3 regions of the Shewanella sp. 30m-14 genome follow, and region 1 is predicted to be linked to each of the others. Evidence: predicted binding sites of a transcription regulator. Region 1 holds the regulator's gene; each other region holds the start of a gene.

Region 1 (4,140 bases):
ATAATGGCTTCTAACTGGCCCTGCTCTTTAGCAAGGGCGTCAAAGTCAGCATCGGGCTCGGCATAAAGCGCGTAAACTTCGTCTAAACGTACCAGTGCATTTTTGGCTTCGGCCACGGCTTCTTCAACCGCTTCACGTACAGTTTGGTTTGGATCAAGTTTTGGTTCCTGCGGTAAGTAACCAATTTTTAGGTCCTGCATTGGGCGCGCTTCGCCCTCAATTTCAGTATCCAAGCCCGCCATAATGCGCAGTAGGGTGGATTTACCTGAGCCGTTTAAGCCTAAGACACCGATTTTTGCGCCAGGGAAAAAGCTTAATGAAATATCTTTTAAGATCTGTTTTTTAGGCGGGACAATCTTGCCCACTCTAAGCATGCTATATACAAATTGAGCCATGTTATTTCTCTTTGATTGTATTTTTTCTACGTTGATTGGCGGCAATTCTACTTGATTCGATACAGAACTTAAATCTGAATTCGAGCAGTTTCATTCACAGTTAACGCATAAATCTGTTAGCTAGGTATTGGTGGTTATTTATACCGATTAGTGCTTTTTACGAAACTCTCTCATCTAGAAATGCAAGTAATTTCATGTTGTAAATACTGGGATTGTGATCGAATGCGCTGTATCATACCGCGCAACCCTACTAGAAGAATTTTACAGCTGGAGTGAGTAATGCTGAAAAAAGATATGAATATCGCGGATTACGATCCACAACTATTTGCAGCAATTGAAGATGAAACGCGTCGTCAAGAAGAGCACATCGAACTCATTGCTTCAGAAAACTACACTAGTCCTCGTGTTATCGAAGCTCAAGGTACACAGCTAACTAACAAGTACGCTGAAGGTTACCCAGGTAAGCGTTACTACGGTGGTTGTGAGCATGTAGATATCGTTGAAGAATTAGCTATCTCGCGCGCTAAAGAGCTATTTGGCGCTACATACGCTAACGTTCAGCCACACTCTGGCTCACAAGCAAACGCAGCTGTGTTTATGGCATTGCTACAAGGTGGCGATACCGTTTTAGGCATGAGTCTAGCCCACGGTGGTCACTTAACTCACGGTTCTCATGTGAGCTTCTCTGGCAAGCTATACAATGCTGTTCAGTACGGTATCGATGAATCAACAGGTAAGATTGATTACGCTGAAGTTGAGCGTCTTGCTTTTGAGCACAAGCCTAAGATGATTATTGCGGGTTTCAGCGCATATTCGGGCATTGTTGATTGGGGTAAATTCCGTGAAATCGCTGATAAAGTAGGTGCATACCTGTTTGTTGATATGGCGCATGTTGCAGGTTTAGTTGCCGCGGGGATCTACCCGAGCCCTATGCCACACGCTCACGTTGTGACAACAACAACGCATAAGACACTGGCTGGCCCACGTGGCGGCTTGATCTTATCTGCGATTAACGATGAAGATATCTACAAAAAGCTAAACTCTGCGGTATTCCCAGGCGGCCAGGGTGGTCCTTTAATGCACGTTATTGCTGCTAAAGCCGTTGCATTTAAAGAAGCACTAGACCCTGAGTTCACGACTTACCAAGAGCAAGTGGTTGTTAACGCTAAAGCGATGGCGCGTACGTTCATTGAACGTGGCTATGATGTGGTATCTGGTGGTACTGAAAACCACCTATTCTTGCTTGATTTAATCAGCAAGGACATCACAGGTAAAGATGCTGATGCCGCTCTTGGCAATGCTAACATTACCGTTAACAAGAACTCTGTACCAAACGACCCTCGCTCACCATTTGTGACCTCTGGTCTGCGTATCGGTTCACCTGCAATTACCCGTCGTGGATTTGGTGAAGAAGAATCAGTGCTGTTAACTAACTGGATGTGTGACATCTTAGATGACATTTCAGATCTTGCCGTTAGCGAACGCGTTAAGAGTCAGGTTCTGGAATTGTGCGCTAAGTTCCCTGTTTACGGTTAACCTTAAGCGTTTAATCAGGTAGACTCCTATGGCCGCATTTATGCGGCCATTTTTGTTATTATTCGAGCATACTTTTGATTCGAGCCTACTTTCTGAGGTTTTGCTAAATTCAGTGAGTGAAACTACCTAATTTCTAACCGGAGGCTAAATGCATTGTCCATTTTGCAGCGCAACTGACACAAAAGTGATTGATTCGCGATTAGTCGCTGACGGCCATCAGGTTCGTCGACGTAGAGAGTGTGTTCAATGCCATGAACGTTTTACTACCTTTGAAGGTGCCGAGCTTGTGATGCCTCGCGTAGTGAAACAAGATGGCAGTCGCCAGCCGTTTGATGAAGAAAAATTACGTGGTGGCATGTTAAGAGCCGTAGAGAAAAGACCTGTGTCTATGGATCAAATTGAACAGGCATTAACTAAGATTAAATCGACTTTACGCGCGACCGGTGAGCGTGAAGTTAAATCAGAAATGATAGGTAATCTGATGATGGACCACTTAGTCAACTTAGATAAAGTTGCCTATATTCGTTTTGCTTCTGTCTATCGTGCCTTTGAAGATGTTTCAGAGTTTGGTGATGCAATCGCTAAACTGCAAAAATAACCTATGCTACATGGGCTAAGCCAACCGCTTAGTCCTCAAACAATCGAACAATCGGAATTGCCGCCATTATGTGGTCTATCGAAGACAGTCAAATGATGAGCCTGGCCATTGAATTGGCACAAAAGGGCATTTACACCACTCGTCCAAATCCTTGTGTTGGCAGCGTTATCGTCAAAGATGGCGAAATTGTTGGCGAAGGCTACCATATTCGTGCTGGCGGTCCTCACGCCGAAGTTTACGCCTTAAATATGGCTGGAATCGATGCCAAAGGGGCTACCGCCTATGTCACGCTAGAACCTTGCAGCCACTATGGCCGTACGCCTCCTTGTGCTAAAGCATTAATCGAGCACGGTGTAAGCCGTGTTGTCATTGCCGTTACCGACCCCAATCCACAAGTGTCTGGTCGTGGCATTGCCATGCTGCGAGAGGCTGGCATTCAAGTCGATGTGGGCTTGATGACCGAAGAAGCGAAGCAAGTTAACCTAGGCTTTTTAAAGCGAATGGAGAAAGGCTTGCCGTGGGTCACGGTTAAGCTTGCTGCGAGTATCGATGGTAAGACTGCGCTGTCTAATGGTGTGTCAAAATGGATAACGGGACCTGAAGCGCGCAGCGACGTTCAGCGGCTTCGTGCGCGCCATTGTGCATTGGTCACAGGTGTTGAGACGATACTTGCTGATGATCCGAGCCTCAATGTGCGTCATAGCGAATTAGGCTCGCTTGCACACCAGTTAGCACCAGCAGAAATTCATCAACCACTGCGGGTAGTATTAGACAGTCAAGCACGCCTTGGCGCTGAGCTAAACTTATTTAACACAACAAGCCCTACTTTGTTGGTGTCGACAATCGCGTACCCCGAGAATGTGAAAGCAGCTTGGCCAGCTCATGTGACTCATCAAATTTTGCCCGCGGTTGATTCTCGTATTGACCTGCAAGCCTTGTTGGGTTTATTGGGGGAGAGTTGTAACTCAGTACTCGTTGAAGCTGGGGCAACACTCGCAGGGGCCTTTGTTAACCAAGAGCTTGCAGATGAAATCGTGCTGTATCAAGCGATGAAAATCTTAGGCTCTCATGGGCGTAATTTGCTCGCGCTAGATGATTTTCAAGCCATGATGGACATACCGCGCCTCAACCTAATCGATGAGCGCAAAGTGGGTAAAGACACCCGCTTAACGTTAAGAGTGAGTAATTAGTTTATGTTTACTGGGATTATTGAGTCAGTTGGTCACTTAAGAAAAGTGCAGCGCCGTGGTGATGATATTCGTTTAACCGTCGCCAGCGGAAAACTGGATTTGTCAGATGTTAAACTTGGCGACAGTATTGCCACCAATGGTGTGTGTTTAACCGTTGTTGAGTTAATGAGCGACGGTTATGTGGCAGATATTTCAGCCGAAACAGTCAATTTGACGGGGTTCTCTCATTATCAGGTTGGAAAAGCCGTTAACCTTGAAAAAGCCGTTACCCCCACAACCCGTTTAGGTGGGCATATGGTCAGTGGTCATGTTGATGGTATTGCCCATGTGGACGACAGACAGTTTCGGGGCCAAGCGATTGAGTTTTGGCTAACACCACCTGTAGAACTGGGCCGCTATATCGCCCATAAAGGTTCAATTA
Region 2 (4,140 bases), on a different contig from region 1:
TGAATTTTTTAATTCGTCTTCAATATTAATTGGTGTTATAGATGAAGCCAGATCAGTCATAAACTGCTCGATCCCCTGAAATTTAGCGTGCTATTCCTATTTCCTAGAATAGCTATGCTTGAAAACGTGATTTGGCATTCTAACACAGTTATTTTATGGCGCTAGACCCAAATATCGATTCATTTTAAATAAGCCAAAAAAGCTAATTCACTTGATTAAAATCAAGACATAGGCGCATTAATTGTTCAGTTTGTTCAATAAGTAACAAACAGCTCCATAACTGCTTTGTTTCTTGGTGCTATTCATTATAATGTGGCCCAAAGACAGATTTTTCGCTCTGAGGTAATTTAAGTGCAAACACATAATAATGTTGATCCACAAGAGATCGCGAAGTTTGAGAAAATGGCCGCCACTTGGTGGGACCCTAACGGCGAATTTAAGCCACTGCATAACTTAAATCCACTTCGCCTTAACTATATTGACCAAACAGCAGGCGGTATTTTTGGTAAACAAATTCTCGATGTCGGCTGTGGCGGCGGAATTTTGTCTGAAAGCATGGCAAAAATTGGCGCTAACGTAACTGGCCTAGACATGGGTGATGAACCACTTGATGTCGCCAGACTTCACGCACTAGAAACAGGCGTCGAGATTAACTATGTAAAAAATACCGCTGAAGCACACAGAGACCAACACCGTGGTCATTATGATGTCGTCACTTGCATGGAAATGCTTGAGCATGTTCCTGACCCTAGCTCTGTTATTCAAGCTTGCGCCGATATGGTTAAACCAGGTGGTTTTGTGTTTTTCTCAACCATTAACCGCAACATCCGTGCCTATGTTGAAACCATTCTAGGTGCTGAATACCTATTAAAGATGTTGCCTGTTGGCACACATGATCATAATAAATTTATCAAACCATCAGAGTTAATTGGTTTGGCTGATAACGCCGAGCTATTTTGTACAGATGCTGTGGGTATTACCTATAACCCTATTACTGACATCTTCAGATACACCAAGAGCCTTGAAGTTAACTACATGATAGCTACGGTTAAAAATGACTAAAGCACAGGCACTTACTATTAAAGGTGTGCTATTTGATTTAGATGGCACACTCGCTGATACGGCACCAGAAATGATTGAGGCACTTAATATGGCTTTAGCCGCGAATGGTCACAGTCGTGTGCCATTTGAAGCCATTAGAGCGAGCGCCTCACATGGCAGTATCGCAATGATTAAAGCTGCCATCCCCGCCATTGATGACGCTAGCATTCCTTCATTACAGCAATCTCTTTTCGACAATTATGAGCTGATCAACGGAGATAATTGCGATTTATTTAAGGGGTTAGATAGGTTACTGGACACGCTTAGCCAGCTTTCAATCCCCTTTGGGGTCGTCACCAACAAGCCAGCGCGCTTTGCAAGGCCTCTACTAGATAAACTCGGTTTAACAGCAAAAATGCCTGCTGTGGTCAGCGGCGATACCACTCAACATTCAAAGCCCCATACAGCTCCTATGCTGTTAGCAGCACAGCAGCTTAGGGTTTTACCTGAGCATATTCTTTATTTAGGCGATGCTGAACGTGATCTTATCGCTGCTAAGGCGGCGAATATGATCTCAGGTTTAGCGGCCTGGGGGTATATCGGACCAGATGACGAACCGAGTCTTTGGCCTGCTGACTTAAGTTTTGAAAACGGTGACAGCTTAGCCGATTTTTTTTGCTATAAGCGCTAGCGTATTCACCCTTTATATGCTGCTTTAAAATCTTTGTTAATTAAGTTATTAAGCGTCATAAAAAAGTACTCAAATGATCGGTTAGGATCGCACAAGTTAGCAGCGATCTTATCGATCATTTTTATTTGCTCAAATATTACTCTTCACCGAGGAAATCAAATCAAAACAAGCTTTAAGGGTTAGCCATTACTAACAGGTTCAATTACCCCCAAGATATCCACAACTTGTCCAATAAATTCCCACTTGCAAAAATACCATAACCTCACTATCTTGTAGCTATTGAATCTCAAAACACCATATATTGTGTGTGAGTGACAATAACAGGCACTATTTAGTCGTTTGTGTCAACAAAAAGGAACTCTCCGTTTTTACGGTTAAAAACTGTTTGTTTACAGGGAAACGTAGGGTGAACCTGAACTGGTCACTTTCATAAATATAAAAATCAAGGTCTATCTTTAATGAATAGCAATATGACAGTCACAAAGCGTAGTGGCGAACGTGAGACTATCGATCTCGACAAAATCCATCGCGTTATTGAATGGGCGGCAAAGGGACTTAATAATGTCTCTGTATCAGAAGTAGAACTCCGTTCTCACCTGCAATTTTTCGACGGCATTGCAACTGAAGCCATCCATGAGACTATCATTAAAGCAGCAGCTGACTTAATTTCACCAGAAGCACCTGATTATCAGTTCCTTTCTGCACGTCTTGCTGTGTTCCATTTACGTAAGAAAGCCTTTGGCCAGTTTGAACCTCCTAAGCTTTATGACCACGTGGTCAATTTAGTTGAGCTCGGTAAGTACGATGCTCACATTCTTGAAGATTACTCTCAAGAAGAGATTGAAATTCTTGATACCTATATCGATCACTGGCGAGACATGAACTTCTCTTATGCCGCTGTAAAGCAGCTTGAGGGTAAGTATCTTGTACAAAACCGTGTTAGCCACGAAATTTATGAAAGTGCTCAGTTCCTGTATATCTTGGTTGCAGCTTGCCTATTCGCAAAGTATCCCAAAGAGACGCGCCTTAAGTACGTTAAAGACTTTTATGATGCAACTTCATTATTTAAAATTTCGCTACCTACACCTATCATGGCAGGTGTACGTACGCCAACTCGTCAGTTCAGTTCATGCGTTCTAATTGAATGTGGCGATAGCCTAGATTCAATTAACGCGACCTCATCGTCAATTGTTAAGTATGTATCTCAACGTGCTGGTATTGGTGTCAATGCAGGCCGTATTCGCGCACTAGGTAGCCCTATTCGCGGTGGTGAAGCTTTCCACACAGGTTGCTTACCATTTTATAAGTACTTCCAAACAGCGGTTAAGTCTTGTTCTCAAGGCGGCGTACGTGGTGGTGCAGCGACCCTATTCTATCCAATGTGGCATCTTGAAGTTGAATCACTATTGGTATTAAAGAATAACCGTGGTGTTGATGATAACCGTATTCGTCACTTAGACTACGGCGTTCAAATCAACAAGGTGATGTATCAGCGCCTAATTCAGGGCGGCATGATCAGCTTATTTAGCCCATCAGATGTGCCTGGAATGTACGATGCATTCTTTGAAGATCAAGAAGAGTTCGAACGTCTGTACCTTAAATATGAAGCTGATAGCAGCATTCGTAAAAAACAGATAAAAGCTGTAGAGCTGTTCTCATTAATGATGCAAGAGCGCGCTTCGACTGGCCGGATCTACATTCAAAACGTTGACCACTGCAATACTCATAGTCCATTTGACTCTAAGGTTGCGCCTGTACGTCAGTCTAACTTGTGTCTTGAAATTGCCTTGCCAACTAAACCGTTAAATAACATTAACGATCCAGACGGTGAGATTGCACTTTGTACACTATCAGCATTGAACTTAGGTGCTATTAAGAAGTTAGAAGAGCTTGAGCCACTAGCTGATCTTGCCGTGCGTGCACTCGATAACTTACTTGATTATCAAGACTACCCAATCATCTCTGCTGAAAAAGCATCGATGAACCGCCGCACACTGGGTATTGGCGTAATTAACTTCGCTAATTACCTAGCAAAAGAAGGCGTACGTTACTCAGACGGTTCTGCTAACGGCATTACCCACAAGACTTTTGAAGCGATTCAATTCTATTTATTGAAAGCCTCTATGAAGCTTGCTCAAGAACAAGGTGCTTGTCCCTCGTTCCATGAAACAACTTATGCTAAGGGTATTTTACCGATTGATACCTACAAGCGTGATCTAGATAAGATCTGCGATGAGCCATTACATCTAGACTGGGAAACATTACGTGAAGAGATCAAGACACACGGTCTACGTAACTCTACCCTGTCAGCGCTAATGCCATCAGAGACCTCTTCACAGATCTCTAACGCTACTAACGGTATTGAGCCACCACGCGGTTTAATTAGTGTTAAAGCGAGTAAAGATGGC
Region 3 (4,140 bases), on a different contig from region 1:
TTGGGGTGTTAGTGCCGTAATATGGCACTCTGCTAAAACTGTAATCCCATACGTTCTCTAACGCTTCTACGTTATTTTGCATGTTAGGGAATTCGCCATAACAGATGAAACCACCGTTCGCGATCTCTGGGTATGGCTGTTCAAAATCAATCTTATCGTAAGGGTTCACTTGTTTTTCAACGTCCAAATGGAAGCTGTTTGTGTAGTAACCCTTTGCGGTAACGCCATCAACCACACCAAATATCTTGGTATCAAGTGCGCAGAAGCGGCTACACAAGTTCTCACTTGGCGTGCTGTACAGGCTGAATGCGTAACCTGACTCTGCTTTCCAGCTGTCGGTGGCTTGTTTCATGTACTTAATAACCGCAATGGCTTTTTCACGTAGCAGTTCGCTGTCGTAAACATGCTCGTCTGTGCCATAAAGCGCATTAATAGTTTCATGCAGACCAATATAGCCTAATGAAATTGATGCACGACCATTTTTGAAGATCTCAGAAACATCATCATCAGCTTTTAGACGCACACCACACGCACCTTCCATATATAGGATAGGGGCAACGCGCGCTTTAACACCTTCAAGGCGAGAGATACGAGTGTCCAAGGCCTTACGAGACATGGCTAAACGCGCATCTAAAATACGGTAGAACTCTGCTTCATCACCTTTTGCTTCAAGCGCAATACGTGGCAAATTCAAACTCACAACACCTAAATTGTTGCGGCCTTCATGCACAAGCTCACCATCTTGCTCAAAGGTTCCTAAGAAACTACGGCAACCCATCGGCGTCTTAAATGACCCTGTCACCTTCTCAACTTGTTCATAGTTAAGAATATCTGGGTACATACGCGTGGTAGCGCACTTAAGTGCCAACTGCTTAATGTCGTAGTTACAATCGCCGGTTTTATGGTTAATGCCATCGCGAATAGCAAAAACAAGTTTTGGGAATACCGCTGTTTTACGATTTTTACCTAAACCTGCAATACGCACTGTCATCATAGACTGCTGAATTAAGCGTGATTCCCAAGAGGTACCTAAACCGAAACCAAAAGTCACAAATGGGGTTTGACCATTTGCAGTATGTAGCGTGTTAACTTCATACTCTAATGACTGAAATGCATCGTGACACTCTTTTTCAGTTTGCGCAGTGGCAAACGCTTTTGCGTCGGTAATGCCCCAATTAAGCGCTACCTGGTAGTGCTTGTCGTAACTCTTCGCCACAAAGGGTGCCAATACTTCATCGATACGGTTAATCGTTGTACCGCCATAGATGTGGCTTGCCACTTGCGCAATAATTTGTGCGGTCACTGCAGTCGCGGTAGAAATTGACTTCGGGGTTTCAATTTCAGCATTACCCATCTTAAAGCCCTGAGTTAACATGCCGCTAAGATCAATAAGCATACAGTTAAACATCGGGAAGAATGGCGCGTAATCTAAATCGTGGTAGTGGATCTCACCAGACTCATGTGCGGCAACGACATCTTTAGGCAAAATGTGGCATTTTGCATAGTGCTTAGCCACGATACCCGCAAGCAGATCGCGCTGAGTTGGGATCACTTTAGAGTCTTTATTAGCGTTCTCATTCAACAAAGCCGCATTGCTTTGCTCAACTAAACCACGGATCTCTTTATTCAAGCGGCTGCTAACTTCACGATTGATATCTCTATCGTGACGGTATTCGATGTAAACGCGCGCCAAAGATTTATACGGCCCTTCCATGAGCAAGTTTTCAACGGTGTCTTGCAGATCATGGATATTAACTTCTGCTAACTGCGAAACACTTTCTCTCACATTTTCCGCAATCTGTTGTGCATATTCAGCGCACTCAATACCTGCCGAGTTAGCAGCTGCTATCACGGCGTCTTTAATCCTTGTTTCGTCAAAAGGCGTACGGTAACCATCCCGTTTAATAACCACTGGCATTGTATAAATCCTCTTCAGCTCGCTCATCAAAGCAACACTATATATAGTGCTACTTTTTCAATAAATCACAATATGTGGCGCATTAAGCTATAAAATAACGATAAGTACTTTGATCCAGATCATCATTTTAAAAGAGGAAGACAATAAGAAAACAGTTCTGTCTACAAAGCCACTGATCTCAAATTATGGCCTTGACGAACTCATGGAAGCGGGCTAGTGACAGTATAATTTAGGTATAAATTGTGGATAAAAATAGGCAGGTAAAATTCTTTATTCATTACGTGTGCCGCAACTTATTGGAAGCTTTAAAAAAGGGCGAGCGACAAGTAGCAATTGATCCTTCTCTTGCAGAAAGAATCCAGCTCAAAATGTATTCTCAACTACAAAAGTAAAATCACACATAGACAAATACTAATGCCTTTTGGCTAATGCAAGGTAGCTATTGAGCTGACCATTTTCTTGCTGATGTTCGCCAGTCATTGCAGCGAGCTGCATCAACGATTTCAACCCTTGATACTGGTTCTGTTGCACTTCCGTCAATGGCCTTTCAGATTGTAACAAGTCAGTAATTTGGCTCGAAACCCGGTTAGCCTTTTGTGCAACTAAAGGAGATTGCGATACATCCATTGCCCCCATGACCCACTTCGCGTTGTCTAGCAGCTCGGCAAGCTCTCGGTCTTGTTCGCTATTGGTTAACGTACTGCGCTGTTCATCAATAAAGTCAGATAAAGGCTGCACTTCTGCTGGCGGGATGTCGAAACCGCTATTAGATAATCGGTTGAGCTGGCCTTCGCTGAGAATGCCATCTTGATAAAGACGTTGAATAAGGGACGGTAATTGTGCCGAAGTAAATTGGCCTCCTTTGAAGAAATCGTTAGCCATCGCCTCGATTTTCTGTGCTCTTTCTGCACGGCCAGATAATACCAGCGTATTATCATTTTTTGTCAGCTCCGTCGTTTCAGCTTGAGGCGCTGTCGCTCCTAGTGCAGCGACAGCCCCTGCACCGCCAACATTTGACTGGCCACTATTAACGCCATAAGTGTCTGATACCTGAGCATTACTATTAATTGCATTGCTGATACTGCTGAGTGGATTCATCGTCAAAAAGCCGGCGTAAAGAGAGTATAGGGATCTCTAAAGCATTTAACGTGCCGACTTGTTAACTAGAAAATCAACTGGTCATTTTTGCGTCAACGCTTGGGTTAAGGACAAACATAACGTTCTAAGTTGTTCAACTTGCTCCGGGTTCATATCAACCTTTGCTAACAAGGTTTGTTTGAGTGCCAAGGCTTCAAGCTTAAGGCTATGACCGGCATCGGTTAACGCTATCACCTTTTTACGCTCATCGGTTTCATCAGCCAGTCGCTTTAGAAAACCTTTAGTCTCAAGTCGCTTAACGATAGGGGTCAACGTCCCCATATCGAGCCGGGTCGATTGTGATACCAGCGTCAAGCTTACTCTGTCTTGTAGCCATAATGACTGCATGACTAAATATTGTGGGTATGTCAGCTCATATTGCTCCAATAACGGACGGTAAGCTCTCATTAAGGCGTTGTTAGCCGTATAGAGCGCAAAGCAGACGTTATCAGAAAGACAATTGTTAGACGTGTCGTTTGAGTCGTTGTTGGTCACTGCTACTACACTTAGGCAAGTCAAAATTTTACTAATTTTAACTCACATCAGGTGTCAAAACTAGCTTACACCACTTTTATTTGCGAGCAATTATTTTGCGCGCAAAGCATTTGCAAAATGTATAAAGCTTTACTATGATGCATTCAATTACTTTGCGCGCAAATAAAAATAAAGGAAAGATATGAAATCTCAAATCATTCAACTTAAGTCTCGCCCTGAAGGCATGCCAACAACTGACAACTTTAACCAAGCAGAACTCACTCTAGCTGCTATTAAGCCTGGTGAATTTCTGGTGAAAAATCTTTGGATGTCTGTCGACCCCTATATGCGTGGTCGCATGATTGACAGAAAGAGCTATATTGCACCTTTTGAGCTAGGTAAAGCATTAGAAGGGGGAGCGATTGGTGAGGTCATTGAATCACAACACCCTGACTTTCCTGTTGGCAGCAAAGTTAACAGCATGTTTGGCTGGCGCAGCCATTTTATCACCGACGGCACAGAGATAACTCGCCTGCCTGATACACCTATTTGTGAGTCGCATTTTCTTGGTGTCTTAGGCATGCCTGGTATGACAGCTTGGACGGGCCTTA

Evidence for each region. The regulator NrdR, encoded in region 1, represses ribonucleotide reductase genes. The targets are predictions, from matches to a motif close to AAACACNANATNTNGTGTTT.
Region 2: nrdA (class 1a ribonucleoside-diphosphate reductase subunit alpha) is a predicted target of NrdR. The motif match lies at 2,022-2,041, and genes of this name have one in related genera.
Region 3: nrdD (anaerobic ribonucleoside-triphosphate reductase) is a predicted target of NrdR. The motif match lies at 1,951-1,970, and genes of this name have one in related genera.

The regions. Positions count from the first base shown of each region.
Region 1 covers NZ_JBRILW010000011.1:103,025-107,164, forward strand. The annotation lists gene ettA (energy-dependent translational throttle protein EttA) at 1-395, opposite strand, end outside; gene glyA (serine hydroxymethyltransferase) at 675-1,931, shown strand; gene nrdR (transcriptional regulator NrdR) at 2,080-2,529, shown strand; gene ribD (bifunctional diaminohydroxyphosphoribosylaminopyrimidine deaminase/5-amino-6-(5-phosphoribosylamino)uracil reductase RibD) at 2,598-3,719, shown strand; gene ACVBIU_RS10255 (riboflavin synthase) at 3,723-4,140, shown strand, end outside.
Region 2 covers NZ_JBRILW010000035.1:21,722-25,861, forward strand. The annotation lists gene gyrA (DNA gyrase subunit A) at 1-60, opposite strand, end outside; gene ubiG (bifunctional 2-polyprenyl-6-hydroxyphenol methylase/3-demethylubiquinol 3-O-methyltransferase UbiG) at 352-1,062, shown strand; gene ACVBIU_RS19040 (HAD family hydrolase) at 1,055-1,732, shown strand; gene nrdA (class 1a ribonucleoside-diphosphate reductase subunit alpha) at 2,191-4,140, shown strand, end outside.
Region 3 covers NZ_JBRILW010000019.1:12,172-16,311, forward strand. The annotation lists gene nrdD (anaerobic ribonucleoside-triphosphate reductase) at 1-1,918, opposite strand, end outside; gene ACVBIU_RS14225 (hypothetical protein) at 2,330-3,016, opposite strand; gene ACVBIU_RS14230 (MarR family winged helix-turn-helix transcriptional regulator) at 3,098-3,550, opposite strand; gene ACVBIU_RS14235 (NADP-dependent oxidoreductase) at 3,732-4,140, shown strand, end outside.